DNA from 4 places in the Paenibacillus sp. Soil724D2 genome. Region 2 is predicted to be linked to each of the others. Evidence: riboswitches for the same ligand, from Rfam matches in the RefSeq annotation. Region 2 holds a riboswitch; each other region holds the start of a gene.

Region 1 (7,858 bases), on a different contig from region 2:
TGAGTGTAAGCCAAAACCAACTTTCTACTGGGAGAAAGATCAATAAACCTTCGGACGATCCAGTAGGAATTACTTATGCACTTCGTTATCGAAGTGAGATTTCCATTAACGATCAATATCAAAGAAACATTGATGCTGCTAAATCTTCAGTGGATCATACAGATACTGTTCTTTCAGAAATAAATGACGTCATTCAAAGGGCTCAAGAGTTAACAGTTCAAGGTCTAAATGGAACTAATCCACAGTCGGCGCTAGATGCAATTGGTGTCGAAATGGGACAATTGTATGAAACGGCGGTAGGGCTTGGGAATGACCAGCTTAATGGGAAGTATACATTTAATGGACAATTCACAGATAAACAACCCTATTCAATTGCTACAGCATCATCAGATATACCGGATGATCAGAAGATAAGCTATCAGGTATCTGCTGGTATAACCATCCCAATAAATCAAACCGGAAATGAAGTATTTGGAGCTCCGGGCAACAACGACAACTTATTTAAGATTTTAAAGGGTCTGAAGGATGCTTTCTCTCCAAGTCCTCCTGGAACACCGGCAAATTTGACTGTGGCAAAGGGGTTAATGACCGATCTATCAAAACGATTTGACAATTTTCAAACGGTGCGATCTGAAGTAGGTGCGCGAGCTAACCGTATAGATCTCATGGATAACAGACTCAAGGATTTAGACGTAAATCTTACTGATCTTAGCAGCAAAACAGAAGATGCTGATATGGCGGAAACCATCACTAAATTAAAAACGGATGAAAATGTATACCAAGCATCGTTATCAACAGGAGCAAAAATTATCCAACCCAGCTTGATTGATTTCTTGAGATAATAAGGAGGTTCAACTTGAACATACCTCGATTATCTATCCACCAAACTTTTGCTCATATTGGATTAGATACCCAGAAAGCTCAACTTTCTATAGTATCCCCACGCGGGCAATTAGAAGTTAAGCAAGAAGCAGCATCTGTGGAAATTACTAGTCCCAAGGGAGAATTAAGCGTGGACTCATCTGCAGCGTGGAGCGCACTAGGGAAAGGCGATCATTTGGAATGGATGAATCAAATTTATAGCCAGCTGCAATCAGTAGCACTGCAATCTATCAGTAAGATTGTTGAAGATGGTAACCGAATGGCCATGATCATAAATCCTAGTAACCCATTTGCCGAGATTGCCGCAAACCAAATAAATGAACTAAACCCTTTGCAATATGTAGGTGAGGCTTCAAATCTCAATGTGAAGCTAAATTATGAAATGAGAAAGCCAGAAATAAATATTACGCCTCATAAAGCCGAAATTCAATACACGCCTCAGAAACCTCAGGTTAGCTATACTCCGGGGAATATAGATATTTATGTAAAGCAAAAGAATTCAATAGAAATAAATGTTAGCTCTTATGATTGGTATAAGTAGTTATCAGCAATAATTTAAGGCAATAGCTAATGCTATTGCCTTAAATTATTGCAAAGGAGGATATAGAATGTTTAATTATATAAATGGGAAAATAATTAGCTTTAAAGGTTCAATTCTTGGTTTTAAGGATTTAGATTTATTTGAATTTGAGACAATTGATGAAAAGGGACCATTTGCTTATTTAAAGAGCATAGAAGAAAAAAGTATCGGTTTTGTTGTAGCTAACCCATTTGCTTTTTTCCAGAACTATAGTTTTGAGTTGGATGAGAAAGATAAGACATGGCTGCAAATAAATACATACGAAGAAGTTCTTGCACTAGGGATTATAACTTTAAAGACACCATTTGAGAAATCAACAATGAACTTGGTAGCTCCGCTTGTTATAAACATTAATCATCTATCAGGTAGCCAAATTGTCCATGCACCTTCGAGAGACTTTAGTACCCAAACACCTTTATTCCCAAAATTTAACGAGAAAGAAATTGAGGGTGTAACATGTTAATTCTTACAAGAAAAAATGGTCAGTCTATTCTCATAGGCGAGAATATTGAAGTCTTTATCACATCAATAGAAGGTGATCAAGTAAAAATAGGGATCAATGCTCCTAACGATACCAGAATTTATCGTAAGGAAGTGTTCGAGGCTATTCAACAGAGTAATAGAGAAGCGCTTACAGAGCTTCCAAATATCGAAAATATGAGAAAAATGCTGAATTTAGAGGATGTTTAGATAAATAATTATATAATCAATATTGAAACGGTAAAAAAAATAGTGATAAAGAACTAAATTGCTATAAACTTTCTAATCGATTCAGCCGAAATAATATATGTAAGGTCAAAGACCTATACAATCCACATGGATGTGGAATACAAATTCAAGGAGGAATTACAAATGATTATCAATCACAATCTTAACGCAATGAACTCTCACCGCAACCTGACGTTTAACAATGCACAACAAGGTAAATCCAGTGAGAAATTGTCTTCCGGCTACCGCATCAATCGTGCGGCAGACGATGCAGCAGGTCTCTCGATTTCCGAACAAATGCGCTCGCAAATTAAAGGGATGAACCAAGGGATGCGTAACGCTCAAGACGGTATTTCCCTTGTACAAACGGCTGAGGGTGCGATGAACGAAGTTTCTGACATGCTGACGCGCATGAAAGAACTTGCTACTCAAGCGCAAAATAACACGTACAACGCGAACGACCGTACTGCAATGGATGCTGAATACACATCTTTGACTACAGCAATCGACTCCATTGCTGCAAACACGAAGTTCAACGGTATTACTCTTCTGGACGGTTCCGCTAGTGCAACCTTTACGATTCAAACGGGTGGTGGCGCTGCTGACCAAGTAGTAATGGATTTGTCGACTATTGATGTTACAACTGCAACTCTGGGTGTTGCTAGTGGTGTTGGTACAGCGGCAGCGGCTATTACAGCAAGTGGACAAGTTGATGCAGCAATCACTAAAGTTAACACTGCACGCTCCTCACTTGGTGCGTACCAAAATCAACTTGAGCACGTCTACAATAACGTTGGTATAAATGCGGAAAACCTACAAGCTGCTGAATCCCGTATTCGTGACACCGACATGGCTTCTGAAATGATGAGTTACACGAAATTCAATATCCTGCAACAAGCTTCCACTGCGATGTTGGCACAAGCTAATCAAGCACCACAAGGCGTACTGCAATTGCTCCGTTAATCAAAGAACAAAAAGAGGCCTTCAAATCGAAGGTCTCTTTTTTGTAGTGCAAGTTAGAATACGTAAACGCTATGATGATTTCACCCATGGAGTTCTTGTAATGATTTCTATTACTTGGGCGTGGTTTTATTTTTAATTTTACTAACTATAGAATTTTTTTATATAAAGCTAATAAATGAGCCTTCCTTGTACGATAAATATAGTAGACAATAAATTAATGAGGAGATGAACAGGATGGTTATGCGAATAACAGGTATGTCCTCCGGTATGGATATTGATGGCATGGTTAGTAAGCTAATGAAAGCAGAGAATATGCCGATCGATAATCTTAATAAGCAGAAAACAAAGAATGAGTGGCTGCAGGATTCGTACCGTGCAATAAACACAGCTATTTATCCATTAAGTGAACAGAGCAAGCAATTACAGTATAACTACAACTGGCCAACAGCATCAGGGACAGATGGTAGTGGAAATCCTGCCTTCACACAGGCAGATAAAGATGCTATTTACGCAAAAATAAGCAGTTTTATTTCGACTTATAACGACACAAGCGTTGCATTGAAATCCAAGTTAGATGAGACGGTAGAGCGAAGCTTTCAACCACTAACAAGCGACCAAAAGAAGGCAATGAATGATGATGATATAAAAAATTGGGAAGACAAAGCAAAAAAAGGTTCTCTTCGCGGAGACACGATAGTGTCTAAAGCATATTTGGATTTCCGTTCCGACGTGACTACAGAGGTGACTGGAATTACGTCGACATATAAATCGCTTGTTGATATTGGAGTCACAACGGGTGCTTATAACAAGTACGACACTTCAACCGCAGGCAAATTGTACATGGATTCAACTAAATTAAAAGCAGCTATTGATGCGGATCCACAAGCAGCAATTAATTTGTTCACGGCACACGGTACCGGTACAGATCGAGGTATCGCACAGCGGATCTATGAGGATGCTGGAAATACGATGTCGGAGATTTCGAAAAAGGCTGGTTCGGCAAATGGATCGTATACTAGCACTTATACGTCTCTGGGCAAGAAGGACTATGATCTCGCTCAAAAAATTTCAGATATGACAGAAAAGCTTAACAAGAAAGAAGACCATTTTTATAGAATGTTCAGTACCATGGAGACTGCAATTGCAAAAGGAAATTCCCAAATGAGCTGGTTACAAAGTCAAATGGGTTAATTATACTGCAATAATATTCCTAAAGTTTGTTATATGGAAGGAGGAAACCTATTGGAAATTCAATCCAAATTCCCCCAGGTTCAATTACCCGCTTTAACAAAGGATGTGTCTGAGCCGATTAAGGCAACCGGAGAATATATTGAAATCAAGGACAAGAGCAAATCACAAATATTAACGGTTGGGGAGAAGGCTTTACTTGATTCAATTGATAAGGCTAACAAAGCGCTTCAAGGCACCCCACATGAGTTTAAGTATAAAATACACCAATCAACAGGTGAAGTAATCGTACAAGTTTTAAATAAAGATACCCAAGAAATTGTTCGTGAGGTTCCGTCCGAAAGGTTTATCGAACTGGTGGAGAAACTTCAGGAGCTGTCTGTGGGTGCAATCATCGACGAGAAGAGGTGAAGACGCTCTATGCTTAACGTACAGAATCAGTATTTAAACACCCGTGTTCAGACGTCCTCCCCAGCAGAATTAACTTTGATGCTTTATAATGGTTGTATTCTCTTTATTAAACAGGGTATTACTTGTATGGAGAAACAAGATTTTGCAGGGAAACATACAAATTTTACAAAAGCACAGAATATAATTGAAGAGCTTCAATCCACACTAAAAATGGAATATGAAATTTCCCACAATTTAAACAGTTTATATACGTTTCTTCAAAGCAAGTTGTTCGAAGCTAATGTCAAGCTTAATTCCGAATCTGCTCAATATTGTGTCACGATGTTTACAGAATTGCGTGATACATGGAATGAGGCGTTGAAGAGCTTGAAAAATGCGGAGAAGGTGAAATAGGTATGAGACATTCGACTCCAATGGAGCACTTGTTAGAAAACCTGAGAGAAACAACAGGTCAAATTTCCCATTTAGATTTAAATGAAGAGGCAAACGAAAGTTTGCTTCTTTCTTTACAGAATGAACAGGTTGAACTGAGGCAAAAAATTGAAGAAACGTTGTTGGATGAAAGACGTTCTTTTACTGAACATGAGAGACAATACCTCAGAGCGTGTTTAGTGATGGAACAAAACAATATAGAGAGATTCAAAACGACCCAGCAGTCTCTGGTTGGACAACTTCAACGCATCAACTCTGGTAAAGTCTCACGAGAGCTATATCATTATGAAGAAGAGCAGAATGTTGGCTTTTTCATTGATAAAAATCGGTGATGGAAATAATTGTCGAAAAATAAGGTAAATGTTGTAAGAAGTACTAGAGATATACTTGTGAAAAAAAGAATAAGAAAATATAGTAAAATAGTACGTAGGAATTAGTTCCAAGGATATAGAAAATGAGAATAGAATGGCAAAACTATAGTGATATAGTGACGCAAAGCCATGGGTCTAATCGCTTAATTTAGACGATCAGGTCGCCAGGTTGCCCATTCGTTTGGTCATACAAACAATAGCAACCTGCTATTGTTTTTTGTTTGCATATTATCAAATATTATGGAGGAATAATCATGAGACGAATGAAGCAATGGTTAGTTTTGATGTTGACCTTTAGCATGATTTTTAGTGGATTGATGCTGAGAACTACGGAAGCGGCAGCAGCAGTAAATGATTATGTGAGTGTAACCAAAACTGTTTCCCCGACGATAATTACAACGGAGGATACAGCTGATGTTACATTGAATATCACGGGTACCCCGCCAGTCAATGTAGTTGTTCCGAACGATGTCGTACTTATCATCGACAAGTCGGGAAGTATGGCACCTGCCTACAATAACGGTGAAGATAAAATGACGAATGCAAAGAATGCTGCTAAAGGTTTCGTTGATTTGATGGATTTGACAAAGCACAGGGTGGCTGTTGTCGATTTTTCATCAACCAATATGATCAGTAGCATCCCCTTCACAACAGATAAAGACGTTGCCAAAAATTACATAAATGGAATTCAAGCAAATGGTGGGACAGCGACTGGCGATGCTATTCAAGCAGCCATAAACTTGCTGGTGGATCATCGCCCCGAAGCGCAGCCAGTCATCGTCATTATGACGGATGGGGAGGCCAATCAACCATCGAACGATCCATATGGGTATGCAAAACAAAAGGCGCAAGACGCGAAGGATGCAGGTATTATAACCTATACGATTGCACTGCTCAAACCGAGCGAGGATCCTGATACAAGCGGACCGAACATACTGCTTAAAGAAATGGCCACAACGGCAGCACATCATCACTTCGTGCTTGGTTCAACCGGATTAGCTGAAATATATGCAGCCATTGTCAAAGAAATTGGCTTGGCGAGCGCCTTTGATGTTACAGTAATGGACATTGTTGATCCGAATTTTGAAATTGTTCCGGGATCAGCTGACAATAACATCCCTAAACCGACCATAAATGGGAATACGCTAATTTGGGACTTTAATGAATTAAAGGATAGCACCCTTTCATTTACGTATAAAATCCGTCCGGTAAGTAAAACAAAAACGGGTACTTTCCCAGTCTCAACAGCGAGTTCGGTTATAACTTATAAGGACTATGCAGGTGCAAGCCGATCGAAGTCCATTTCGAGTGTTAGTGTGAAGGTAAAGCTTCCAGCTCCGGAAATCACGTCGTTGGACAAACATATTGGTCATCCAAATGGCGGAGAAACGGTGGTCATTAACGGCAATCACTTTGTAAGCGGGGCAACCGTCCTTTTCGGAACGATGCCGGCGACTAATGTAGTATATGTAAGTGACACACAATTGACGGTAACTGCTCCCGCCGGAGCCCAAGGTGTTGTCAATGTTACCGTATCTAATCCGGATGTTCAACAAGCGTCAGCCCCTTACCAATACAAAGCTGACCCGATTGTTACAAACATAGAGCCGAATAACGGGCCTATTGATGGTGGTACTCTGGTGTTCGTATCAGGTAACTATTTTATGAAAGGAGTCACTGCACAATTTGGTGATCTTCCTGCATCGGTAGTCTATGTTAATCCATCTTATATAAAAGTAACTTCTCCGATGGTAACAACGCCTGGTCCAGTTGATATTACCTTTACAAATCCAGATGAAACAAATGTTGTTGTTCCGGGAGGATTTACGTATAATGCACCTCCAAAGACGGATCCAGAAATTACGACGGTTACACCGAATACGGGACTTATTACAGGCGGTGACCTAGTCTATATTGTTGGGAAAAACTTCAAGTCAGGTATGACTGTATTTGTTGGCGGCAAACAAGCCTCCACTACGTTTATGTCAACAACGAAATTATCAATCATTGTTCCAGTAGGTGATGCCGTAGGTACGGTTGATGTGGCAGTTTCTAATTTGAACAATGCCTTGTTCACGCTACCAGGAGCCTATACCTATACTGCTGTTCAGTATCCGTCGCCTACAATATCCACAATTATACCGAATTCCGGGCTCATTGCTGGTGGTGATTTGGTCTATGTAAGTGGAACAAATTTTGTGAATGGTGTAACACAGGTTATGATTGGCGGTAAACCTGCTGCAACAACCTATATGAGTAAAACTAGTTTGAAAGTGATCGTACCAGCAGGAGATGGACTCGGATCAGTAGATGTGAAAGTTAT
Region 2 (7,858 bases):
GAAGGACTCTTCGTTCAATACATCCGTTCCCTCGATGTAGCGCTCGCTTTGTGTTGCTTCCAGATAACGATGAGCTTTGAATAACGAAGAAGAGATCAGTTCTACAGCAACTTTAAATAGATTTTGATAGTATAGCGTGAAATTCTCAAACGGCAGATGATGTAAGCTGACGACAGCGATGATTCGATTGTTATACATAATTGGGGCTGAAAGAACAGGGATTGCTTGATCTAACGCTTTATTAATATATAAACTCTGGCTGTCAATTAACTGTTGTAGATGTGGAAAATCTGACACTTTCAAAGATTTAGGCAATTGCATCTCAGTAACTTTCGATTTGGCAGTTAAACGCAGGAAATTACCATATTTGTTAATGGAGTAGATGGAGATCGATTTAGATCTCATAATTTGTTCTAGGACACTAATAGCCGCGTTGAAAATTAATTCCGGCTCTAAGCTATCTAGCTCTTTTGTAATATTATAAATTTTGCCGAAGCTATCTTCCGTATTCATAATTTGACTTTGTAATTCTTCTTTAACAAGTCGAGTGTCATTATAAATTTCACTTAGAAACTCATTTCTTTCTTCACTTGCAACTGCTTCGATTTTAGCTGTTTTAATCTCACTATTTTTACGATCCACGGTATACCCGACAACGATACCAATGAAGAGGTAAGCAGCTAGAGTTACCATACTTTGGGAATCGTAAATAAAGGAAATTAAGTCCCGTCCATTATAGAGACTCATCCCAAGGAAAAGAAGAGAAGACAAGGCAAAGGAAAGAATAGACTGTCTAGTGCCATAGAGCATACTGATGACGAGAATGTAAATCAGCTTGTAATCCAATTGATAACTTTGAATATCGGATTGTGTTCCTATTGTTAAAGCAGTTACGATACCGAAGGCGACAAAATTCTCGATGTAGGGGAGAGCTGGTTTAAGGAAGGAAAATAATCGTCTGGACGATTTTTCCTTCTTCTCTCGTGGGGGTTTTTGTTGCTGAGTAGCAAACCATTCATAAGTTTTGGTCAATCCCTCTTTGAGACTATACATTGGCACCCAATCGAGTTGACGTTTGACCTTCGTATTATCTAAGCTCGAGCGATAGATATCCCCTTTACGTGCTTCGCGGTAAACAACACCTTTAATTGGGTGAAGTTCTTTAAAAATGCCAAGCAGTTCGTTCACACTTTTCTCCGTATTTGTAGATAGGTTAAGAACTTCTTTATATTCCGCATCTACTCCTCGATAGATAGCGTCAGCGACATCTTCTACATAAATGAAATCACGGGTCTGATTACCATCGCCAAAGACGGTAAGCTCTTGATCTTTAAACATACGTTCTAGATAAATAGAAACGACGCCACCTTCTCCGATGGTACCTTGCCTAGGACCATATACATTAGAAAACCGGAAACAGAGGGTATCCAAGCCATATAACTCTGTGAACTTCTTACAATAATACTCACCAAGCCATTTGTTCATCCCATAAGGAGAAAGTGGATTGCAATCCGCTTCTTCATTAATTGGCGTATGTTCATTCATGCCATAAACAGCAGCAGATGAGGCAAATATAAACTTTTTCACGCCATATTTAGCTGAAAGGTTCAACATATTGTTTAAGCCAAGAATATTTGATTTGGCATCCAGAAAGGGATTCTCTAAAGATGTAGCAACGTTGATTTGTGCAGCTAGATGAACAACAACATCAAACTTATGACTATTAAAAACCTCTACACATTTTGAACTCTCAACATTTAATGAATATAATTTATAAGGTGTACTCAAGTTCTCAGGATTTCCTGAGGATAGATTATCTATGATGAAAATTTGATGCCCTTCTTTGTAGAAGCGCTCGGCGACATGGGATCCAATAAAACCTAGACCGCCTGTAATTAATACTCGCATTTGTAAACACCCCATAATTTCCATTTTTAATATTTAGACCCATAAAAGTAGTTCTAAAAGACTATTCTATGCTGTTTTACGACGAAAAACAACATAAATATACAAACTTTGTTGAATCTTTAGATTGATTTTTACAAATAGTTAATATTTTGCGAACTAGCGTGATATATCTCGCTAATTGGTTGATTTTAGAGTAGAATACTGTCCAAATAACTGGTTGAAAGGCGATATTAATGAAGCGCAAATATAAAGTTATAGGAATTTTGACAGCCCTATCCTTGATGACAGTATCAATCACCCTTGTGAGTGCAGAAGTTAAAAAGAGAGAGACAATTAAGTTTTCGCCTACAGAGATAGGCAGTGTTTTAAACAATCCCTACATGGGATTTGCTCCTGATGCACGCTGGGGTCCTTATCAAGAGCCTCATCGCCTTGTTTTCTTTGACTTTACTTGGAGGGAATTAGAGGCTGCAAAAGGAATATATGCATTCGACAAGCTAGAGGAAAAGAATCAATTTAAGCGTTGGAAGAGTGAGAATGTAAAGATTATCTTCCGCCTAATTTTGGATGATACTTCGGATACTAGTCATATGGATATTCCAGATTGGTTGTACGAGGAAATTGGGGAAGAAGGCTCCTGGTATAACACAAGTTATGGAAAGGGTTTTAGTCCTAATTATGAGAACAAAAAGCTAATAGAGGAACATCGGAAGCTGATCCAAAAATTGGGTGAGAGATACAACCATGATGCTCGAATTGCTTTCGTTGAGGTAGGCAGTGTAGGACATTGGGGAGAGTGGCACACAAAAAGTGGACAAGGTGGAGTTTCAGAACCATTTCCTAAAGCAGCTGTTACCGATCAGTACGTAGAGGCATATCTAGGGGAGTTTCCGGACAAACCTCTGCTGATGAGAAGGCCGCATGAAATAGCAAAATCGAATCATTTGGGTCTATTTAATGATGTGTTTGGAGATAAACAGGAGACCATGAGTGGTTTTATCAATTGGATTCATAACGGGTATACATCGTGGCTAACGGAAGAGAAAATGCCAGCTATGCCGGAACATTGGATATATGCACCGAGCGGCGGAGAGTTTGCATACTCCGAAGACGAGAATAAATATATAGCCAACAATGCAATCGATGAAACCATTGCACAGGCAAGGGAGAGCCATACCACATGGCTAGGTCCCAATTTACCATCATTTAAATCATATAAGGGTAAGTATCAAGGGAATGTAGAACGCCTTTTGAATACAATGGGGTATCGATATGTTCTCAAGACAGAGACGCATCAAACAAAGGTAAAGCCAAACGAGAAGCTTGTTGTGAATATGGTTATGGAGAATAAAGGAGTTGCACCCTTCTATTTCAATTGGCCACTCGAACTATCACTGGCAGATGCAGAAGGAAAGATAGTTCACCGCGAAAGCGTCCAAGTTGATATTCGCAGTTGGTTGCCTGGCATACAAAAGTCCACTTTAAGTTTAAAGATCCCTGCAACGATACCAATAGGTAAATATACATTATGCGTTGGCATCATTGATCCTGAAAGCGGCAATCCCGGCATTGAGCTAGCGATTCAAGGGAAGCGGGAGGATGGACGTTATTCTTTGGGGATAGTAAATGTACAATAAGCACTCTTAATAGGTGAGGTCAATTTGAAATTGAACATATTTATAATTGCTTAGATCGTCAGTTGTGACAAGGTTAGCTACCTTAGTCTCGCCTTGCTTCAGGTCGAACAGGTAGCCGTCAGAGGTACCAAGCAATCGTTCCTTTTGATCAAAAAAGCTAGCCTTAAAGTGAAGACCGCGGTAATTAACGTCTTCCCCATTCCAAACATCGGTGGTAATTTCCCAACCAAATTCTTTATTTACTAAGGACAGATTGGAAAAGGTAATACCGTTTTCTTTATATACCGTAGAAGCATCAGTTAGCATACGACGATGTGAAATGATATTAATTGTACGTGTTTTATTATCCCATTCGACATTAGCGCCGAACATTTCTGCTATAGAACGTAAAGGGACATAGCTGCTATCATCTATAAGTTCAACGCTGGAATCTACCGATTTCCCGTCGACAATAATACGAATATCGGAGACGGCATGAACACCAATTGTAGTTCCTAACCCAATTGCAAGAACAAGTATACATGAAAAAACGACCTTCCTTTTCAATGCAAAAACTCCTTTATTTTACTGGTGATTTTTAATCTAATTTAAATAAGCCTATCATTTGGGAGTAAAAACTACAAATTTTTTAATAATAGGCATTTAGAACTATAGAATTGTCGACCTTTTTTGATTAATGTGAATTTATAAAACCGAAAAGGCATACCTTGGGAAATCAAGGGGCGCAAAACTATAGGGGCTTCCTCTTCCGATGAAGAGTTGCCAGCCAGTTGCCGAAGCTGACGAATTCGTGGACCTTGCGGATACCGTACTTCGGTATCCTATTTCTTTTTATAATAAAGAATGAGGTGTTGACGATATGGATGTAATGAAAAGAAGTAAATTTGGTTTTCTAACGTCAAGTGTATCTATAATACTGGTAAGTATGATGATCTGGGTGCTGTTTGCAACTGGCTTTTCCGCTACTCCAGTTCAAGCTGCAGGTGGAAACACTTATTATGTATCCACTTCAGGGAATGACAGTAATGCGGGTACATTAACTGCTCCGTGGAAAACCATTCAGAAAGCAGCAAATGTACTTATTCCAGGAGATACTGTATACGTTAGAGGCGGCACATATCGGGAGCTAGTCACGATTCAAGTATCAGGTTCCGCAAGCGGAGGCTACATTCAATTTCTGAATTACGCCGGGGAAACTCCTATTATTGATGGTACAGGCTTAACACTAACTAGCTCCAATCAGTCGTTGTTTTATTTGTCAAAATCGAGTTATATCAAAATCGTTGGTTTCGAGCTAGCGAATCTAGTCGCTTCCAGTAGTTCCTCAGACCCGGCAGCAATTCGAGTAACAAACGGAAGTACAAACATTCAAATTCTAAATAATAACATCCATGATATTAAGAATACGGCCAGCAGCGGTAATGCACATGGTATACATGTACTGGGAAATACTACAACGGCAATAACTAGCCTTACGATAAGCGGTAATGATATACATGATCTTGTCACGGGTTGGAGTGAATCCTTGACGTTAAGCGGAAATATTGATGGTTTTGAAATTACGCACAACAAAGTTCATGACAATAATAATATTGGTATTGAGTTAGCGGGATTTTACGGGGCGTGTGCCAGTTCGTGTGTGGATCAAACACGCAATGGAAGAGTTGCCGAAAATACCGTCTATCATATTGATTCTTCCATAAACCCTGCGTACCGAGGTGTACACGCTGCTGGAGGCATTTATGCAGACGGTGCGACGAATATCGTAATAGAAAAGAATCATGTGTATGGCAATGATTTTGGGATCGAACTTGCAAGTGAGAATGCAGGTAAGATGACAAGCGCTATTAAAGTGCAAAATAACTTGATTCACCATAATTATGGAGCAGGTTTAATTATGGGTGGTTCTTCTTCTAGTAGAGGCGGGGCAAGTAATAATATCATAGTAAATAATACCTTTGTAGAAAACGATACCCTCGTACAAGGGTATGGAGATATAGGTTTTCAATGGAATATGGTAAACAACAGTATAAAAAACAATATCATTTACAGCCAATCGCAAAAAACCATGATAAGCAAGACAAACACAAGCGGCTCAGCAAATGTCCTGGATTATAACTTATTCTATACAACTAGCGGAATGGATAAGGGTGTATGGAAATGGCAAGGTATCACCTATACAACGTGGAATTCGTATAAGACTGCCACAGGTAATGATGCTAATTCCGTATTTGATGACCCTAAATTTGTAGACAAGGCTACGAATAATTTTAACTTGCAGGAGGGCTCTCCAGCTATTGATAAAGGATTTGCTGGAGCTTTCCCCAATGCAACTGATGATTTCGCAGGATCAGCTAGAATACAAGGTGCTACCATCGACATTGGTGCTCATGAGTTTACTGCACGATTAATACCTGCGAATCCGGTACCGAGCTCATCGTTAGTTATAGATGGGAATTCAACAGATTGGGATGCGATGCCTCTTCTAAGCAAGGGTACTTCCAACGCGATGGTGCTAAAAGCAAAAATTGATAACTCCAGCTTGAACTTGCTCGCTCAATGGAGCGGCACAGCTACCAAACACCAAATCTATTTAAACACGGATAAGAATTCAACTACTGGATTTATTACTTCCAATTGGAGCTCGAGCGGAGCCGACTACTTATTGGAAAATGGTTCATTATATCGTTACAGCGGAACAGGCGGAACCAATTGGTCGTGGACGAAGGTAGCTAATTTTCAAGATACGAAAAATTACATTGCAACAAATGGCGTTCTTGAAGTTTCGATTCCATTAGTTAGTTTAGCTGTAGCAGATGGAAATGCTATTCAAGTGGGATACATCTTGAACGATTCAAAGATGGATAAACTCCCGCAGACAGGAACGCTTATCACGATAAGTAGTAGTGAACAAATACCAGTATCGACACCAGTACCAACACCAGTACCAACACCAGTACCGACACCAGTACCAACACCAGTACCAACACCAGTACCAACACCAGTACCGACACCAGTACCAACACCGGTACCAACACCAGTACCAACACCGGTACCAACACCAGTACCAACACCAGTACCAACACCAGTGCCGACACCGGTACCAACACCAGTGCCAACACCAGTACCAACGCCAGTGCCAACACCAGTGCCAACACCGATACCGACACCAGCGCCAACACCGATACCGACACCAGCGCCAACACCGGTACCAACACCAGTGCCAACACCGGTACCAACACCAGTGCCAACACCGGTGCCAACACAAGCCGTTATAACTGTTAATGGGAGTGACAGTGATTGGAGCAATGTAGAAGTATTAAGCTCTGGAAGCTCAAAAGTCAAAGTTTTGAAGGCTTCAAACAATTCGACGAATTTTTACCTGCTTGTTCAGGGGAGTAGCTTAACAAGTAAAAGTCAAATTTATATAAATGCAGACAACAATGCAACCAGTGGCTTTTCTGCGAAAAACTGGAGCTCAAGCGGAGCTGATTATATGGTAGAAAACGGAAGTTTATATCGATATAGTGGAAATGGTTCAACTTGGTCATGGACTAAAGTTACTAGCTTCGTTAGCAAAACGAATTATGCCGTAAACGATACGGTAATTGAGATTGCCATTCCTCTGAATGAATTGGGCATAAGCATTGGAAATACGATTAGTCTTGGGTTCCTTTGGAGTGATTCAACAAGCAATCAGTTGCCAGCAACTGGAAGTATGTCGACGTATGTATTGAAATAAGCGAAATAGAAAAAGAAACTGCTCCATGTCTAAAATGACGGGGCAGTTTCTTTTTTAATTATTACATAAGCTAAACGAAACGATCACGCTTGCGCATGGATCGTGTTCAGCGTCGTACGGTCACTCGCCTGTACGAGCTTGATGAGCAGTTCCTTCGCGGCGGCGTAGTCATCCACGTGAAGAATGGACGCGGATGTATGAATATAACGCGCGCAAACACCGATGACGGCAGAGGGAATGCCGCTGCCTTGCACGTGCACCTGTCCGGCGTCTGTCCCACCCGCCGAGATGAAGTACTGATACGGAATCTTGTGCGTCTCCGCCGTATCGAGGATAAACTCGACCATCCCGCGGTGGGTGATCATCGTGGGATCAAAGATACGCAGCAGCGCACCGCGCCCTAGCTGCCCAAAAGCATTGCGGTCGCCGGTCATATCCCCGGCGGCGCTGGCATCCAGCGCGTAGAACAAGTCCGGCTGGATGAGATTCGCAGCCGTGCGTCCGCCGCGCACGCCAACTTCTTCCTGTACGGTGGCACCGGCGTACAGGACATTCGGGAGCTTCGGCCCGC
Region 3 (7,858 bases), on a different contig from region 2:
GATGTTATGAGAGGCGTTATTCGTAAATCGTTGGAAAAGAAATATCCGCTTGCTGTTGCACCCGCCTTACGAACGTTTGACCGCGGTTACAATGAAGTTAAGTTCCAAACGTATGCGCTTCCAGAAGGTGAGACGATGCCCGACTTCGTTCGTTTCGATACGCCAGTGCTTGGCTATGAAACGCAGTCCATTGGTGGTGTCATAACGAATCCTGGGAACAGTATTCTGAAAGATTTAAGCATTTCGCGTGCGGGAATGATGCCGCACTTCCATGAAGATAAATGTATTCACTGTGCTTCCTGTGATAATGTGTGTCCGGATTTCTGTTTCGTTTGGGATGAACTCCCCGACAAGAAGGGGCGGCCTCAAATGTTCTTACAGGGGATCGACTATCAATATTGCAAAGGCTGCCTTAAATGTGTACAGGCTTGTCCGACCGAAGCGCTCACTAATGAGCGGGAAGAAGATGGTTATGCAGATTTAAATCGCATGCCGCATCGATTCAATCTAGCTGTAAACTCTTAGAGAGTATTTATGGGAGAAGGGTGGAACTACTCGCATGTCCATTGATATCAAGAAGGAATTAGGGCAAGCCAAGGTCGAACAGCGCATCGTGTATGAATCAGGTAACGAGATGGCGGCATATGCGGCTCATCAAATTAATTATCATGTTATGGGATATTTTCCGATATCTCCATCTACGGAGGTTGCCCAATTTCTAGATCTTATGAAGTCCAACGGACAGCATGACATCGTGCTCATTCCAGCAGACGGTGAACATGGTTCGGCAGGCATATGTTATGGCGCTTCAACTGCTGGCGGCCGCGTATTTAACGCGACAAGTGCCAACGGTTATTTGTATATGTTGGAACAAATGCCGGTACAATCCGGGACACGCTTTCCCATGGTGATGAACTTGGTATGCCGCTCCGTATCCGGACCGCTGAATATTCATGGGGATCACTCTGACTTGTACTATGCTTTAAATACGGGATGGCCGATTGTGATGTGTCGCGACCCTCAAGCAGTCTATGACATGAATATCATAGCTTTAAAGCTGGCTGAAGATCCAGAAGTTCGATTGCCAGTATTGGTTGCTTCGGACGGTTATTTCACGTCCCACCAAAAACGTAGAGTACAAACGTTCGCGCATCGTGAGGATGTGCATGCTTTCGTCGGTGAGAAGCCACAGGGCTTCCCAGATACGCTAGATCGTAATAATCCGATTACCGTAGGTCCTTATATGAATGAGCCGGATTATATTAATAACTGCTACCAGCAGTCCATGGCCATGTATAACGCTGAAGGTGTTTATGACCGTATTCGGCAGGAATATGCTGAGTTGACAGGCCGTGATTATCCGATTCTTGAGCTATATCGGATGGAGGACGCGGAAGTCGCCGTGTTCTTGATGAATTCGGCTTCCGAAATCATCAAAGACGTCGTCGACCAGCTCCGCGAGAAGGGCATAAAGGCCGGATCGATCGCGCCGAATATCATCCGTCCATTCCCAGCAAAGCAGATCGCTGAAGCTTTGCAGCATGTGAAGGCGATCACCGTTGGCGATCGCGCGGATTCCTATGGCGGCCATGGCGGCAATATGGTCAACGAAATTAAAGCGGCGCTGTTCACACACGGGAACAGAGATACGCTTGTCATAAGCCGAATCTACGGCTTAGGTGGCAAGGACTTTTATGCCGAAGACGGGCATAATTTGTTCCAATTTGCCATTGACGCTGTACAAAGCGGCAAGGTTGAGGTTCCCTTCGATTACTATGGCCACACGCCAGGTGATCTTTCAAAAGCGCCGAAGCGGGTGTTGACGCCGATGAAGTATGAGGATTTGAAGACGGGACTCATCACGGTAACACCGGATGAGAACACGGGCAAGCTGAATGTACGTATCCCGCCTTTACGTGCATTGACGAAGAAACCAAAGCGTATTGCGCCGGGGCATGGCGCATGTCCAGGCTGCGGCATTTTCTCTGGCTTGGAGCTGTTTTTCAAGGGGATTGAAGGCGATATTGTCTCGATCTTCCATACAGGCTGTGCCATGGTTGTAACGACAGGTTATCCGTATTCGGCTCACAAAGCGACGTATATTCATAATCTGTTCCAGAACGGCGCAGCGACCCTCTCAGGGGTTGTGGAGATGTTCTGGGAGCGCAAGCGACGTGGCGAGCTCGACCATTTGGGTTTGAAGGACGATTTCACCTTCGTGATGATTACTGGTGACGGCGGGATGGATATTGGCATGGGACCGGCGATCGGAGCGGCTTTGCGCAATCATAAAATGATTATCCTCGAGTACGATAACGAGGGATACATGAATACAGGTGCGCAGTTGTCTTATTCGACGCCAATGGGTCATCGCACATCGACTTCGAACGTTGGGAAGCATCAGGGTGGTAAAGTGTTCCATCACAAGGATACAGCGCAAATTATGGCTGCTACCCATATTCCGTATGTATTTACGGGGTCGGAAGCGTATCCGCAGGATCTTGTAAAGAAAGCCGCGAAAGCACAATGGTACGCCCAAAATGAAGGATTGGTATATGGGAAAATTCTCATTGCCTGTCCACTCAACTGGTTGTCGGATGACCAGGAAGGCTCCAATATCGTCGGAGCTGCGGTAGATTCCTGCTTCTTCCCGCTCTATGAAGTAGAGCACGGAGTTACGTCCATCACGTATAACCCGGAGGATAAGAGCAAGAAGATTCCACTGTCGGATTGGCTCAAGACGATGGGGAAAACGAAGCATATGACGAAGCCTGAATATGAAGGTTCCCTGAAATCGTTCGAGACGGAAGTTGAACGCCGTTGGAATATGTTAAAAGCGAAGCATGAGAATGCTTATTTATAAGTCGTCATCATAAAAATGAAGGCACATTCACCATGATGGTGAACGTGCCTTTTTATCGGAGGAATGAAAGATGCCCTATGTACTGCAGCACAAAACATCGCAACAGATTTTCACATGTACACAAGTCAATCACTACGGTTTAGCCTATTATGGCGTTAAATTTTGGCCGGATTTAGAAGCGGCTGAGCAGCAGTATTCTGCTTTTCTACACAACGTTGGGGGAATGGAGACGGATACTTGGCATGTGACTGAGCTTGAGGAAGGGGAAATGAAGCTCTGCAATGTGAAGTTGAAAAATGACCCTAATTTGCAAGTGTTTTGGCCTCTTACACGAAAACCGGAAGTCCGTAAACCGGAAAAATAAACCATAGCGTCAATAGGTACGCAGCCACTATGATTTCGACAACAAACGCAACCTTTCGCCTATATTCGTGAAGGCCCCCTCAAACTATAATAAGGATGCGAATGAAAAAATTAACATCACAACGGAATGGCAAACCGAGCGAAAGCTTGGGACGCAAAGCTACAGGGGCTCTCGTGCCTAAAGCAGAGTGCTAGCCAGCTGTCGAATGCGATGGGACCCTTCTACAAGAAGAGGATGACCCAGTTGAGGCAAAAGGGTCATCCTTTTTACGATGAAGAGGAAGTGTCAGGTTCAAATTATCCATTTCGTCAGTACGGTTTTACGTAACTCAAATACAGCTAGAGTGATATAAACCTATGGAGGTATGACGATGAGAAAATGGACGATCGTCCTTGGTATGCTAGTTTTAGCGCTTACTTTTGTAGTCCCGGCAGCTATTCAGGCAGATGAGGGGATAACGACGAAGGCCCAAATTGTTTCGGGCGTAAGTTTCAGAGATCAAGCTAGTACTGCAAGTAATGTTATACGGTTATTGAAAACAAACGAAATTGTCACTGTCACCGACTATGTAACGACGAATTGGTATAAAATCAAGGATGCGCAGGGTGTAAGCGGTTATGTTTCGACGAATAGCAAATACATAAAAATAATTAGCAATGCGGAAATCATTTATGGCGTAAACTTTCGCACACTTCCAGCTTCCGATCCCGGCTCTAAGGTTATTCGGATGCTTAGTAAAGGGGAAGACGTCCTCGTTAAAGAAAAAGTCAACGATAGTTGGTACCAAATCCAAGATGCCAATGGAATTAGCGGTTATATAAGCACAAATAGTAAATACATAAGCACTGATTTCTCCGTCATCAAACCCAATCTGCCTCTCGCCGAAGAAATTGAAGCCGTTATTGCAGCTGGCAAAGTTTACTTAGGCACTCCTTATGAATTTGGTTCGGAACGCAACGATACCACGACCTTCGATTGCTCGGATTTCATTCAAACGATGTTCTGGGATGCTCTACGATTATCCGTTCCTAGCGATTCACAAGCACAAGGCAACTATGTTAAATCGTTAGGTCCTGTTAGTAAGGACTGGACAAGTTTGAAACGTGGGGATCTGATGTTCTTCAGCAGCTACAAAGGGAGTAAAGCATCAGATTATGATAATGTGAACGTTCTTACAGAACCGATCACGCATGTTGGACTATATTTAGGAAATGGGAATATGCTGCATACGTATTCGATCGAATCCGGCGGTGTTCGTATGGATACGATCGCTGGAAAGCAATGGGAAAATCGATTTTTGTACGGCGGCCATGTTTTACGATAAGTGATGGTTCGATCAGAGGAACTTTGCCATATACTATAGATAGGGGCGGATGCAGCTTCAGCATCCGCTTCTTCCTCATTCTAAGAAGAAAGGAAGAACCTTATCTTTGAAACCTTTGACGACGACCCATCCACTGGAATTTCGGAACACAACGGAAAGAGGACTAAACCTAGATACCGTACACGAGCGTATTCTCCATTTCATGCGTCACGACCCCGTAGCAACCTACAAATTTATTATTGGTACGGATTGTCAGGTACACCAAGGTCATACGAAATTCATTACTGGTGTAGTTATCCAGCGGTTAGGAAAAGGAGCGTGGGCGTGTTATCGTCAAGTCATCGTTCATCGGGCCCTACATTCGATTAGAGAAAAACTTTCGATGGAAACTGCTCTGAGTGAAGAGATTGCGATGTATTTTGATGAGTCTAAGCGACAGGATATGGAAAACATCATTCTTCCACATCTGTATCAGGGTGCTTCCTTTGATATGTTTATTCATATTGATGCAGGTGACGATGAGAATAAGAACCGGACGGCTAAATTCGTCCAAGAGATGGTAAGGAGAGTGGAATCCGTCGGCATGGTTCCTGTTATTAAACCGGATTGTTATGTAGCTTCGGCTTATGCCAACCGTTTTTCGAAGAAGCCGTATCAGCCAATTTATGAGAATCATGAGGTCATCGATGGCATCCTATAAAAGTTATAGAAACCGTTAGTTCGATGTGGTCTCCTCGATCATAGGAACTGACGGTTTTGTTTGGTTGAGAAGGTATTGAAAAGAGGATTCCTCAGCTTCTTAGCGAAATAATGCTTCTACAAGGTTAAAGAGAAAGGGGAGAACAAGATGAGCAAAACTTTTATTATCGAAGCCGTTATGCTAGCCGTGCATGGTCAGTTAATGCTGCCAGAACAGCCTGTTACTTATGTGATACCTTATACCAGCATTCAGGAGTTATACGAGCTTCAGACAGGCAGTGAGCCAATCATGTTAGAGGAAGAAGACGATGGCTTCGTGAAGCAAATGATTGGTGAGCTGATTGCTTTCTTCGAGGAATCTTTTAATAAGAAAAAAATTGAAAAAGCATTAACTGTTCCTTGGCGGAAAAGCCCTCCTTTACCAATAAATGAGCATGTCACCTTGGTGGTTGTTTATGCGATTGACAATGAGGAGTATGGGGACAATTTCGACCCCATTGAAACCGAATTAATTCTGACCGCCATCAAAGAACAGGCTGCTCTGTTAACTGATCAGTTAGATTTCATTGAACGTATGGTTCAAGCGGGGATTCCAGTCGAAGCTTATGACGTAGAGGATTTTGAATTTGCGGTAGAAGGTGACAATCAGGTTTAAGAAGAGGAGTTGAGGAATGCAATTATGCGTGTCAAAGATCAAGAGGAGCAATTAACCTCACTGCCAACCTACTGGTTTCCTACTCAAACATGGTCCATGCGTGTTGGCGCGGGAGGTATGAATAATACAACTCGGTTCGTAGAGGTGGAAGGTACTTCTTATGTTCTTCGATTGTACGAAACTCATCGTGACATGGACAAAATTATGTTCGAGCATAGTGTTCTATTGGCTTTAGATAAAGAAAAAGATAAACTTCCATTTCGTGTACCTGTGCCAGTGGAGCTCCCAACTGGGGGGACTGTTGTCCGATTAGACGCTAGGGAAGGCAAACTGGCTGCCTTATTTACGTATACAGATGGCTGCAACCCCACTTGGAGGAATACGCAGCAACTGCTGCAATTCGGAGAAGCTGTCGGAAACCTGTCATCTGCTCTGGCTGCGATTTCCATGGAGCTTGAACCTGTCTACCCACCTTATTATGAAATTGAACATATCCATCCTCGCTGCACGCCAGATGCGATTCAAAAGTTCTGTCTTCATCCACCAGAACCATTCAGGATGCAGAGCGATGAGCTTTCCTATATATTTGGACGTTTTACTGCTTTTTATAAGGCTATTCCTGATCTAAGAAAGCTTCCACATCAACTCGTTCATGGTGATATTAATGGATCTAATATGCTGGTTAATGCCGATGGACAAATTACGGCCGTACTTGATTTTGAGTTCGTAACTAGAGATGTTCGAGTGATGGAGCTGGCTGTCTGCTTATCAGATCTTATCGATCCCACTCTACCTGCAGAAGAACTGCGACGTAATTGTACTGCCTTTTATAAGGGGTATGGCCAATCGATTGATTTAGGAGAGGAAGAAATTGCGCTGCTGCCTCTTCTGATCGAGCTTCGACGGTTAGATGTATTTATCCATTTTTTGGGGAGATACTTGGATGGTGTGGATGCTCAAGGCGTACTCGTTGATATTATTCATAACACGTTTGACAAAACGAAGTGGCTGCAAATGAATGGCTCGGAGCTTGTGCTTACTTTGCTCAAATAGCTTGAAGATGGGGGTAATCGTACAAGCGATAGTTCGCTAGTTGGAATACTATATAGCACCAATTGAAAAGGTGGTGTTTAGGTATGCCTAAAGGTGTTTATCTGGGGAATGCTCTCGCTGTGCCGAACTGTGGTAGGTTTTGTCGTAATGTGTGTACGCGATTATTTGTAGTTGGGCGCAATCAATGTATTGCGGATTGTCTGCGGTGTGCTGGATTACGCGGAAGTGCAAAGTCCACAGTAAAATCAAAAGGAAAAATGGCTGACAAATCAAAACGTAAATGTCATTGTGGTTGTGGCAAATGTAAATAAATTTGAACAAACTGTCGAAGAGATTCGGCAGTTTTATTTCTGATTGTAGGTAAAATAAATGCATGACTAACCTTGAGGTAAGTAAGACACGTTTTTTTCAGTTCTTTTTTTGTTGCTTCAGTTAACCTATACTAGTACTTAAGAAGCCAGTTACTGGTGAAACTTTGGTGGATACTTACGAAGTAAGTTATCTGCATAACACAAGTGGATGCTTACGAAGTAAGTTTTCTACGAAAACATTTAGGAGGACAAAAATGGTCTATCAAGCAAGCTCAACGCGTTATGCAGAAATGAAATATAATCGTGCAGGTAAATCAGGGCTTAAGCTCCCGGCTATTTCATTAGGATTGTGGCACAATTTTGGTGGATTAGATCTCCATGAGAATGGAAGAGCTATGCTGCTTCGCTCTTTTGATTTAGGGATTACCCATTTTGATTTGGCTAATAACTACGGGCCGCCACCAGGGTCAGCTGAGGAAATGTTTGGTAAGGTGCTGAAAAGCGACTTGGCCGCGTACCGCGATGAGTTGATCATCTCGACTAAGGCTGGTTACCACATGTGGGAAGGTCCTTATGGAGAGTGGGGCTC
Region 4 (7,858 bases), on a different contig from region 2:
AAAAGAGTGGATAAATCTCTTCAAAAAAGTTGAAAATCTTATGATTTTACTGATGCCACTGCTCCAAGAGCAGAAGGATGTCCGGCAATAAGGTTGTCCGGATTAAATTTTCCTTTTGGACAATTTTGAAAACCATAAACGATAATAAAAAAAGGCTTGACTGATCCAAATAGAGTTGTATTTTGTGCAACATTATGCAAACAAATCCGCGTAATCGTTGCAATTGTTGCAAAAAATACAACAATTGCAGCTAAAAGTAGCTCTATTGGATGAAAAAAGGAAAAATTGTTGTACTCCATACAACATCTTTTCCTTGGCGAGAAAAACCAACAAAATTGTTGTACGTTGTACAACTTACCATCAAATAACTCGGGGAAAGACAGAACAACTACCTTATAATTCCTCTTCTCCACCAACTTGAACCCTGCAACCTGCAGTCAGTTTCCAGAGAAAAGAAATCAGAAACCAGAAGTCAGAAATCAGCAAACCGCAACCAGAAACCAGAAACCAAAAGCCGAAAACAAAAGCCGAAAACAAAAACTAAAGACTAAAACCAAAACTAAAGATTAATACCAAAACTAAAGACTAAAGACTAAAACCAAAAACTAAAGACTAAAATCAAAACCAGAAAATCAAATCAGTCACCGGATGAAAATTCGTTCATCCACAATTCCAATCAACAAAATCCATTAAAAAGGTTGAAAAGAAGTAAGCTCCACTCCCTATAAGCCAATTTCAAACAAAAAAAGCCCCTCACAAGGAGGGGATTCTAGATAAAACCAAGATTACTCGGCTTCTTTAACGTTTAATTTCTCTTTCAGCAGATTCAACTGCTCATCAACTTTAGCTTGTTTTGCAACATCAACAGGTGTGTAGCTGCCTACTGAACCTGCTGGTACGTAAGGCTTGCGAGCGATTTCTGCTTCAACTTCCAGTTGGATAATCTTCTCTTCCATACGTTGGAAGCCGCGGGATGCGTTGCCGCTCTCGATGACGCCATTGTAGGACACTTGTGCCATTTGTTTTTTGGCTTTAGCCAGTTGAGCGCGGGACACAAGCTCGTTGCGTTTATTACGCAGTTTGTAGAACTCGTCTTTCATTTCGTGCAGCTGCTGTGTTAGCTCATCAGCATGTGCTTTGGAAGCGGCATATAGATCTGTGTACTCAACAATTTTATCTTCGTGGTACAATTTTTCTTCAACGGCTTGGCGAGCGATAGCCTCTTGGCCATTTTTGATCGCTGCGGAAGCTTTTGCTTCGCGGTCAGCCACGAGACGAACAGACTCTTCCAGACGTTGCTTCAGCTTGCGCTCATTGGCGATTTGTCTAGCAACAGTAACTTCAGCTTGCGCGATTTCTTGCTCCATATCCCGTAAATATTGATTCAACATAACGATCGGATCCTCAATTTTATCCAATACCTCGTGAATTGATGCTTTTGTCATATCTTTCATTCTTGTAAATACTCCCATGGTTTACACGTCTCCTTTTTTAATATCAATTGGTTGTTGTTCGAAGCGAGCGACTTTGGCTCTCAGTTCTTCTACTTCTCTTTGCAGAGCTTTCTTTTCAATGTCTTTCATCATCTCGTCAATGTTGTTTACTTTCCCTGCGTCGTACGGAGCATTGTAGCCCGTTTGTTGTGGCGCATGGCTAGGGTGGTGCGGCTTGTGAGAGTTCCATGCCCCGCCATTATAGCCTTGACGGCCATATGAGCCAGCATAAGGATCAAATGGCGGCTGATCGTACCCAGGTTCCTTTGGAATAACAAGTGCAGCTACAAAGTAGATGAAAATGACTGTTCCTCCAGTGAAGATTGTGGTAATCACCACTAACAAACGTAATAGCGTTGCATCTACATTCATGGCCTCGGCGAGTCCACCGCATAGGCCAGTAACTTTCTTATCTCTTCGTGAGCGGTATAGTTTGCTCATGATTACTTGGCTCCCTCCTGCTGCAGTCTGTTTCTAAGAGCTTCCATTTCAGCATCTACTGCCGGGTTCCCCCCGCTATAGTAGCTTTCGCGCCCCATTCGTCTTACATCGCGGAGCGTTCTGGCATGCAGCTCCATATCGGATACGCGCTCTTCCAAGCGACCGAACATCCGTGGTGTCGCATCCTGCGTCACACTGCTTCTAGCATGCAGTCTTTGCTGCAACCGTGCGGACTCCATTCGCGCTAAGTAGTAGCTGCGTTTGTCTGCCACTTCCTTGTAATCCGCTTTAAGCTGCTGCAGCTCTTCATCTAAATCAAGGATGGACTGCTTTGCTTGGTCGTACAATTCATGATACTGCTCACTTTTCTCTTCGGCTTGCAGCTTTTCTTGAAGCACGATCCTTGCCATATGTTCTTCGCCGGCCTTCAGAGCCAACAGCGCCTGATGCTCGCGCTTCTCTTTGGTTTCCAGCGCCGTCAGATATTGCTGTCGGAGTGAAGCGGCGTGGCTTACACATTGTTGATACAGTCTCTCGGACTGTTGAAGCTGCTCACGCTGCGCTGCTAAGTACTGGTCAATCAAGCGGACCGGGTCTTCCGATCGCTCCAAATGTTCATTCAGTGTTGCTACGGTAATGTCTCTCATTCGCCTAAATAGGCTCATCTCTCATACCACCTTTTTCACTCTCTGTATTCGTTTCATTCCATTACACAGTTCTTCTTGTTAACATCGAAACTCCGTAACCTATCAACCCAATCGCCAGTAAAATGATGATCCAACCAGCTAACTTACCTATCAGGATGATAGCGCCAAGCCCTGCAATAATCCAACCGATTTTGCTGCCGTTCTGTATGCCTACATAACCAAGGCCAACCATTCCTATTGGAATCAAGTATCCCATCACCGAGCCAATAAATGGTCCCATGTGAACGCCTAGCTTATTTAACAGAATCAGTGCACCGAATGCGATTAGCAGAGCGGCTAAGCCTGTATTTCTTTTCATCGTTTCGTCACCGCCTTTCGTTGTTTGCTTTGTTGTTTGCTGTGCTCTTGTTCATGTCTTTATTTTAGGTAAAAACGAAGCTTTCCAAAACGGACTAACGACGGTATTTGTTCCTAGACCTTAGTCGGGGCGCATCTAAGACCTGTGTCAGGCAAAAACAGTGTTTATACGACAGACGTTTTGGTTAAATACTTAACGAACTCGGTCACCAACGCTTTTATCCTGGGAAAAGGAAGGTTTAACTTAGATGAAACAACGATTACAAACGTTAACTATACGCATCCTATTATCCGCTCTATTCCTTCTATTACTCCCTACTTATGCTTGGGAAGCAACGGCGATAGCGCCTGTTTCGAAATCGTTTAAGGCGGATATTCTTAGTAAAGAGCCATTGCCTATGGTAAAACTTTTTCGTACTGTTCCCAAAAAAACGTCCACGGCAAGTAACGCGCCTCTCTTTTCTTTTTCCGTGCTGAGCGATATACATGTGGGTGCAAAAGACGAAGATTCTCAAAAGCGCTTCCGTGCTGCTTTAGCCGATCACCGTCTTATTCGACCTGACAGCAAACTTATGGTACTGAATGGTGACCTTAGCAATGGCAACGAAGCCGATAATCGGAGTCTGGTCAGCGTTATGAGCGAACACCCTTTACCTCCCGTACATGCAACGATGGGAAATCATGAGTATTATGGAATGTGGCAGACGAAGAGTGGCGGTCAAGATACCAGCAGGCTGAATCCGAATTGGACAAGCCAAAAGGCCATTGACCTATTCCATCAGATGTTTAATTATGAAAAGCCCTACCATGAGCTCGTCATGGAGGACTATCACTTTCTATTTCTTGGGGGTGAGTTTTATCGCGATGTGGATCCTAACGTGAAAGAAGACGCTTATCTATCCACTGAACAGCTTACTTGGTTTCAAGATAAATTGAAGGAAGCTGCGGCTGCGGCGCCGGACAAGCCTATCTTCGTGTTCCTGCATCAACCGCTCGTTCATACCGTGGACGGCTCGGATCAAGAGCTCGGAGTTGTACAGCATGAAGAGCTTAGGGCGATTGTAAATGCGTATCCGAATCCGAATGTGGTGTTCTTCAGTGGACATACCCACTGGAATTTGGAGACTACAAAGCAGATTAAACAGCTGGAGTTCCTAGCAGTATCTAGCGCCTCTGTCCACGAAATATGGAATTCGAAAAATGAGCCTGAAGGCAGCGCGGCTAGCCAGAGTATTGTTGTGGACGTTTATACGGATCGTATTGTGATTCAGGGGCGTGAGCATTCGGAGAAGAGATGGATTGAGCCGCCATTTGTGAAGCGTTATGGGGCGGAATTGAAAAAACTACCGAGCGTTGCCGCTAGGTAGTTAATGATCATTTATAACTTCGTTCAACAAAGAAATTACAAAAATATTTAGAGCAGTTTTTGTAATCTAACAAAATCTTGCCGCATTTGCTGCGGGTCGCATGTATCGTACGGAAAGATAGTAATTGAAACAACTCATTTATGAAGCAAAAAAAGTTTTATCCGGAAAACCGTCTCCCTCTGCATAACATCTTGCAATAGCAGAAGCAGCCTTCATGAACATATGGTCTTTGGTTGTACCTGGGACTCTCTCTAGCTGCCGAAATTCCTCATGAACTAGATTAAATTCAATTTCACCCAAACTTTCTTCTGTTGGACCAAATTTGTATATGACCTTTTCGGCATCGTCGAATACTTTAATCAGCATAAGATATGTTGCCATTTTGAGACCCTCCTTTCTTTTTTGGCAATAAAAAAACAAGCCCCTAAAGAGTATCCCGGCTATCATCCCATGACATGTGATTCATGGCTTAGACCCGTGGCTTTGCGTCTCCACCTTTCGATGGATTTGCCTTTGTTCATTATTGCTTGATATTAGGTGTGTTTGAGTGATTATTTCTAGTTGTAAAGAACTATCTATTTCCATGGTATTCCATAAAATAATGAAATTCAACATTTTTCTACAAAAAAGAGGTAATCCGTACACAAAGTGTGTGATTTCATACAAAAAAGTTTAAGTAGAACAATGTTCTTGGCGTTACGCCCTTCTCCATTCATACCATACCATCGTACTGATATCCATCCTCCAAATAAGAAACGACCGTCCCAACTAGGGTACGGTCGCCAAATTCGCCTGCTACATTTAATTAATAAATTTTAAAACCTTCAAAGATTGATACAGTATCTTAGCACTTTGTCCTCGATCCGCGAGTGTTGTAGGGGAGAAGGTTGAATCGGTAAGACCATTAACAATGCCTTCCTGTATACCAACTGCAACTGCCTCTCTTGCCCATGGTTGAATGCTCAATTGATCTCCAAATTTGTTAATAGCCGCGTTCTTTTCCGTTTCCGTTAATTGTTTGGTGTATCCGCCTGCTTGCAGCATACTGTGAACCATTTTCATCATTTCCTGACGGGTAATCGGTTGGTTTGGTTTAAAGGTACCATCCTCATATCCACTTACTAAACCAGCCTCAACAGCAGCATACACGGGCGCAGCATACCATGCGTTTGTTTGTACATCATTAAATTTTGCAGGCAATCCACTCTTTGGCTGAATGCCAAGCCCTCTTATGAGTAAGGCAGCAAATTCAGCACGTGTAACTGGACTATCATATCCAAAAGAACCGTTATCATAACCAGAAACAATGAATTTAGATGCCAGGGTTTCAATTGCTTCCTTGGCAAAATGAGACGAAGGTACATCTTCAAAAGTTTTTACATTCTTCACTAAGGAATAAATGGAATTACCCTTACGTATCATATTTGCTTGCAGTGTTCCATCTTCACTAACCGTGAAAAACGTTGGAACTGGATAGTAAGTATTTGTAATGGGATCAAATACCACACCAGCCAAATTCTTGATAGCAGTAATGTTCGTCAGCCCAGGAACCAATAGGGAATGCTGAATGTAAGAGTTTACTGTGGTTATCTCGGTTTGTTTATCCCCAGACACCGCTTGTATTGTAAAATCAATTGGTTTTAATACTTGCTCTACAGAGGATTTTTGAAGCAGGATACCAAAAGACTTTTCTAACTCGGCATCAATTTTGCTTAAAGATACTGTGATTTTTGTAGTATCTATAGCTAGACCTTGTTGTTGAACTGCTTGTTTGATCGAATCCGCACTAAACTTTACTTCCCCTATTGAAGATTGAACGTGAATCATGGTTTCGGCATTCAAGGAGGCTGCTTGTGTGATTGCAGATGCACTTAACTCCGTTTGAGCAAAGTCCCCTTGTCCTTGAATCTCTATAACAACCGTTTTAATCAAAGAATCCACTTGACTCAGTAATTGCTTAGCAATGATTTCAGCCAATTGTTTATTTGTAAATGTAAGCTTGACTACAATTTGTCCCTTATCGTTAGTACTTATCTCCACTTTTGGTACAGTTGAATCTGGTACCGTTCCTGAACCTGAACCTGAACCTGAATCTGATCCTGAACCTGGATTTGGATTTGGATTTGGATCTGGAACATGAATTGGATCTGTTCCCTGATCTGGAGTCCCTATAGTCTCAATACTCTCCAATACCGATAGATTTTTGCTTTCTCCGGATGTATTCACAGCTGCTATTGCGATTTTGACAGCACCAGAAGGTAGTACAGTTCCATTAGGAATCGTAATTCGATATGAACTTCCTGTTGTTTTTTTAACTATAGCTAAATTTCCCACTTTTTCATTATTAGCGTTCAAGAAAAACACTTTATATCCAGTCAGTTGCGACTGATCAATAGCAGCTTTCCATGAAAGAGCGCCTCCCACTTTGCCAGTATCCGTTTCCGTGCTTGTAAAGGATATTGCACCGGGAGCCGGGAGATAAACAGAATTGGCTACTGTTACAGGCACAGCAGAGATATTATCCCAAACATTAATTAAACTGATCATATTCAGTTCCTGCTGCAAATGATTGAGAGCTACAACTCCAATATTTACAGCATTACTGGGCACGGTTTGGATATTGTAAACACCATACGTAACTGTTCCAGCATTTACCTTGGTGATCGCATTACCAACGGCCTGTAAATTTGCATCTAGAAAATAAACTGCGTAGCCTGTAATTCCTGTTTCATCGCCTGGCGACCACTGAAGGGAGCCAGTATATAATCCAGAGGACGTATTAGCCTCAGTGAACGATAGCTTTCCAGTCAAGAAATTCGGTGAATCATAAATAGGTGATGCCGTATATTTGACGCTTTCCGCATAAGCATTTTTAGAGAAAACACCCATTTGCTTGGCATTAGCAGGTATGGCTGTGCTGGCCACAGAGATTGTATTGGCACCGCCTTTTGCTAGTTCGCCTATCATACCTAGCTTATTGCCTTGAGCATCCAAATAATAAGCAGTATAGCTTGTAATATAGGATTGATCATCCGGTACTGCCCATTTCAAGCTGCCCTGTATTTGCCCGGATGTGTAGTTCGTGTCAGTAAAGCTTGAGCTTTTGGGAACTTCCCTAGGGATCTTAATCTCCTCAACACTTGTATAACGATAGATACCATTTTTAGCTAGACTATAGAGCACTACACTGCCGTCATCTGCCATCGTCACGTTATCTATTGTAAAAGGAAGGTCGAAAAGCTTATTCGCATTGGTTCGATCATAAACAGCTTTTTTCGAGAAGACATATTGATTTCTTGCAAAAATGACCTGCTCTCCGTATGAGGCATTTACTAACTTCAAATTACTAGCGTCCAGCTTTTTCCCTGCAAAAAAGACTTCTGCTTCATCTTTTACCAATGGTCGGGATGAAGGTGAATATCCGTTTGATTTATCATATGTTTTATATTTCCCAGCATTAGCTGGATCCGGGCCAACCAGCGATAAAGAAGAAGGGGATGACTGCGATTCCCCAATATATAGTTTGTTTAATTCAGGACTATAGATGAGGTCA

The links. Region 2 has a riboswitch for cyclic di-GMP ahead of ASG85_RS24210 (right-handed parallel beta-helix repeat-containing protein). Riboswitches for the same ligand answer to the same signal wherever they lie in the genome.
Region 1: it holds a riboswitch for cyclic di-GMP, as region 2 does, so the genes downstream of both, ASG85_RS26410 (IPT/TIG domain-containing protein) here and ASG85_RS24210 (right-handed parallel beta-helix repeat-containing protein) in region 2, are expected to answer to the same signal.
Region 3: it holds a riboswitch for cyclic di-GMP, as region 2 does, so the genes downstream of both, ASG85_RS00475 (C40 family peptidase) here and ASG85_RS24210 (right-handed parallel beta-helix repeat-containing protein) in region 2, are expected to answer to the same signal.
Region 4: it holds a riboswitch for cyclic di-GMP, as region 2 does, so the genes downstream of both, ASG85_RS15985 (hypothetical protein) here and ASG85_RS24210 (right-handed parallel beta-helix repeat-containing protein) in region 2, are expected to answer to the same signal.

What each region holds. Positions count from the first base shown of each region.
Region 1 covers NZ_LMRY01000040.1:33-7,890, reverse strand. Annotated here, with positions in the region: gene flgL (flagellar hook-associated protein FlgL) at 1-842, shown strand, start outside; gene ASG85_RS26450 (DUF6470 family protein) at 857-1,423, shown strand; gene fliW (flagellar assembly protein FliW) at 1,491-1,925, shown strand; gene csrA (carbon storage regulator CsrA) at 1,919-2,152, shown strand; gene ASG85_RS26435 (flagellin) at 2,315-3,133, shown strand; gene fliD (flagellar filament capping protein FliD) at 3,368-4,324, shown strand; gene ASG85_RS26425 (flagellar protein FlaG) at 4,376-4,732, shown strand; gene fliS (flagellar export chaperone FliS) at 4,742-5,125, shown strand; gene ASG85_RS26415 (hypothetical protein) at 5,128-5,496, shown strand; cyclic di-GMP riboswitch class I at 5,622-5,712, shown strand; partial or broken gene ASG85_RS26410 (IPT/TIG domain-containing protein) at 5,790-7,858, shown strand, end outside.
Region 2 covers NZ_LMRY01000033.1:22,326-30,183, forward strand. Annotated here, with positions in the region: gene ASG85_RS24195 (NAD-dependent epimerase/dehydratase family protein) at 1-1,908, opposite strand, end outside; gene ASG85_RS24200 (DUF4832 domain-containing protein) at 2,142-3,545, shown strand; gene ASG85_RS24205 (copper amine oxidase N-terminal domain-containing protein) at 3,552-4,091, opposite strand; cyclic di-GMP riboswitch class I at 4,235-4,323, shown strand; gene ASG85_RS24210 (right-handed parallel beta-helix repeat-containing protein) at 4,405-7,287, shown strand; gene ASG85_RS24215 (M42 family metallopeptidase) at 7,371-7,858, opposite strand, start outside.
Region 3 covers NZ_LMRY01000001.1:96,084-103,941, reverse strand. Annotated here, with positions in the region: gene ASG85_RS00490 (2-oxoacid:acceptor oxidoreductase family protein) at 1-525, shown strand, start outside; gene ASG85_RS00485 (thiamine pyrophosphate-dependent enzyme) at 560-2,863, shown strand; gene ASG85_RS00480 (hypothetical protein) at 2,934-3,227, shown strand; cyclic di-GMP riboswitch class I at 3,346-3,433, shown strand; gene ASG85_RS00475 (C40 family peptidase) at 3,598-4,551, shown strand; gene ASG85_RS00470 (ribonuclease H-like YkuK family protein) at 4,658-5,251, shown strand; gene ASG85_RS00465 (hypothetical protein) at 5,399-5,905, shown strand; gene ASG85_RS00460 (phosphotransferase) at 5,930-6,958, shown strand; gene mgrA (L-glyceraldehyde 3-phosphate reductase) at 7,524-7,858, shown strand, end outside.
Region 4 covers NZ_LMRY01000015.1:9,545-17,402, reverse strand. Annotated here, with positions in the region: gene ASG85_RS16015 (hypothetical protein) at 39-299, opposite strand; gene ASG85_RS16010 (PspA/IM30 family protein) at 786-1,472, opposite strand; gene ASG85_RS16005 (PspC domain-containing protein) at 1,476-1,934, opposite strand; gene ASG85_RS16000 (PspA/IM30 family protein) at 1,937-2,599, opposite strand; gene ASG85_RS15995 (LiaF transmembrane domain-containing protein) at 2,643-2,939, opposite strand; gene ASG85_RS15990 (metallophosphoesterase family protein) at 3,187-4,305, shown strand; gene ASG85_RS15985 (hypothetical protein) at 4,444-4,686, opposite strand; cyclic di-GMP riboswitch class I at 4,733-4,827, opposite strand; gene ASG85_RS15980 (S-layer homology domain-containing protein) at 5,107-7,858, opposite strand, start outside.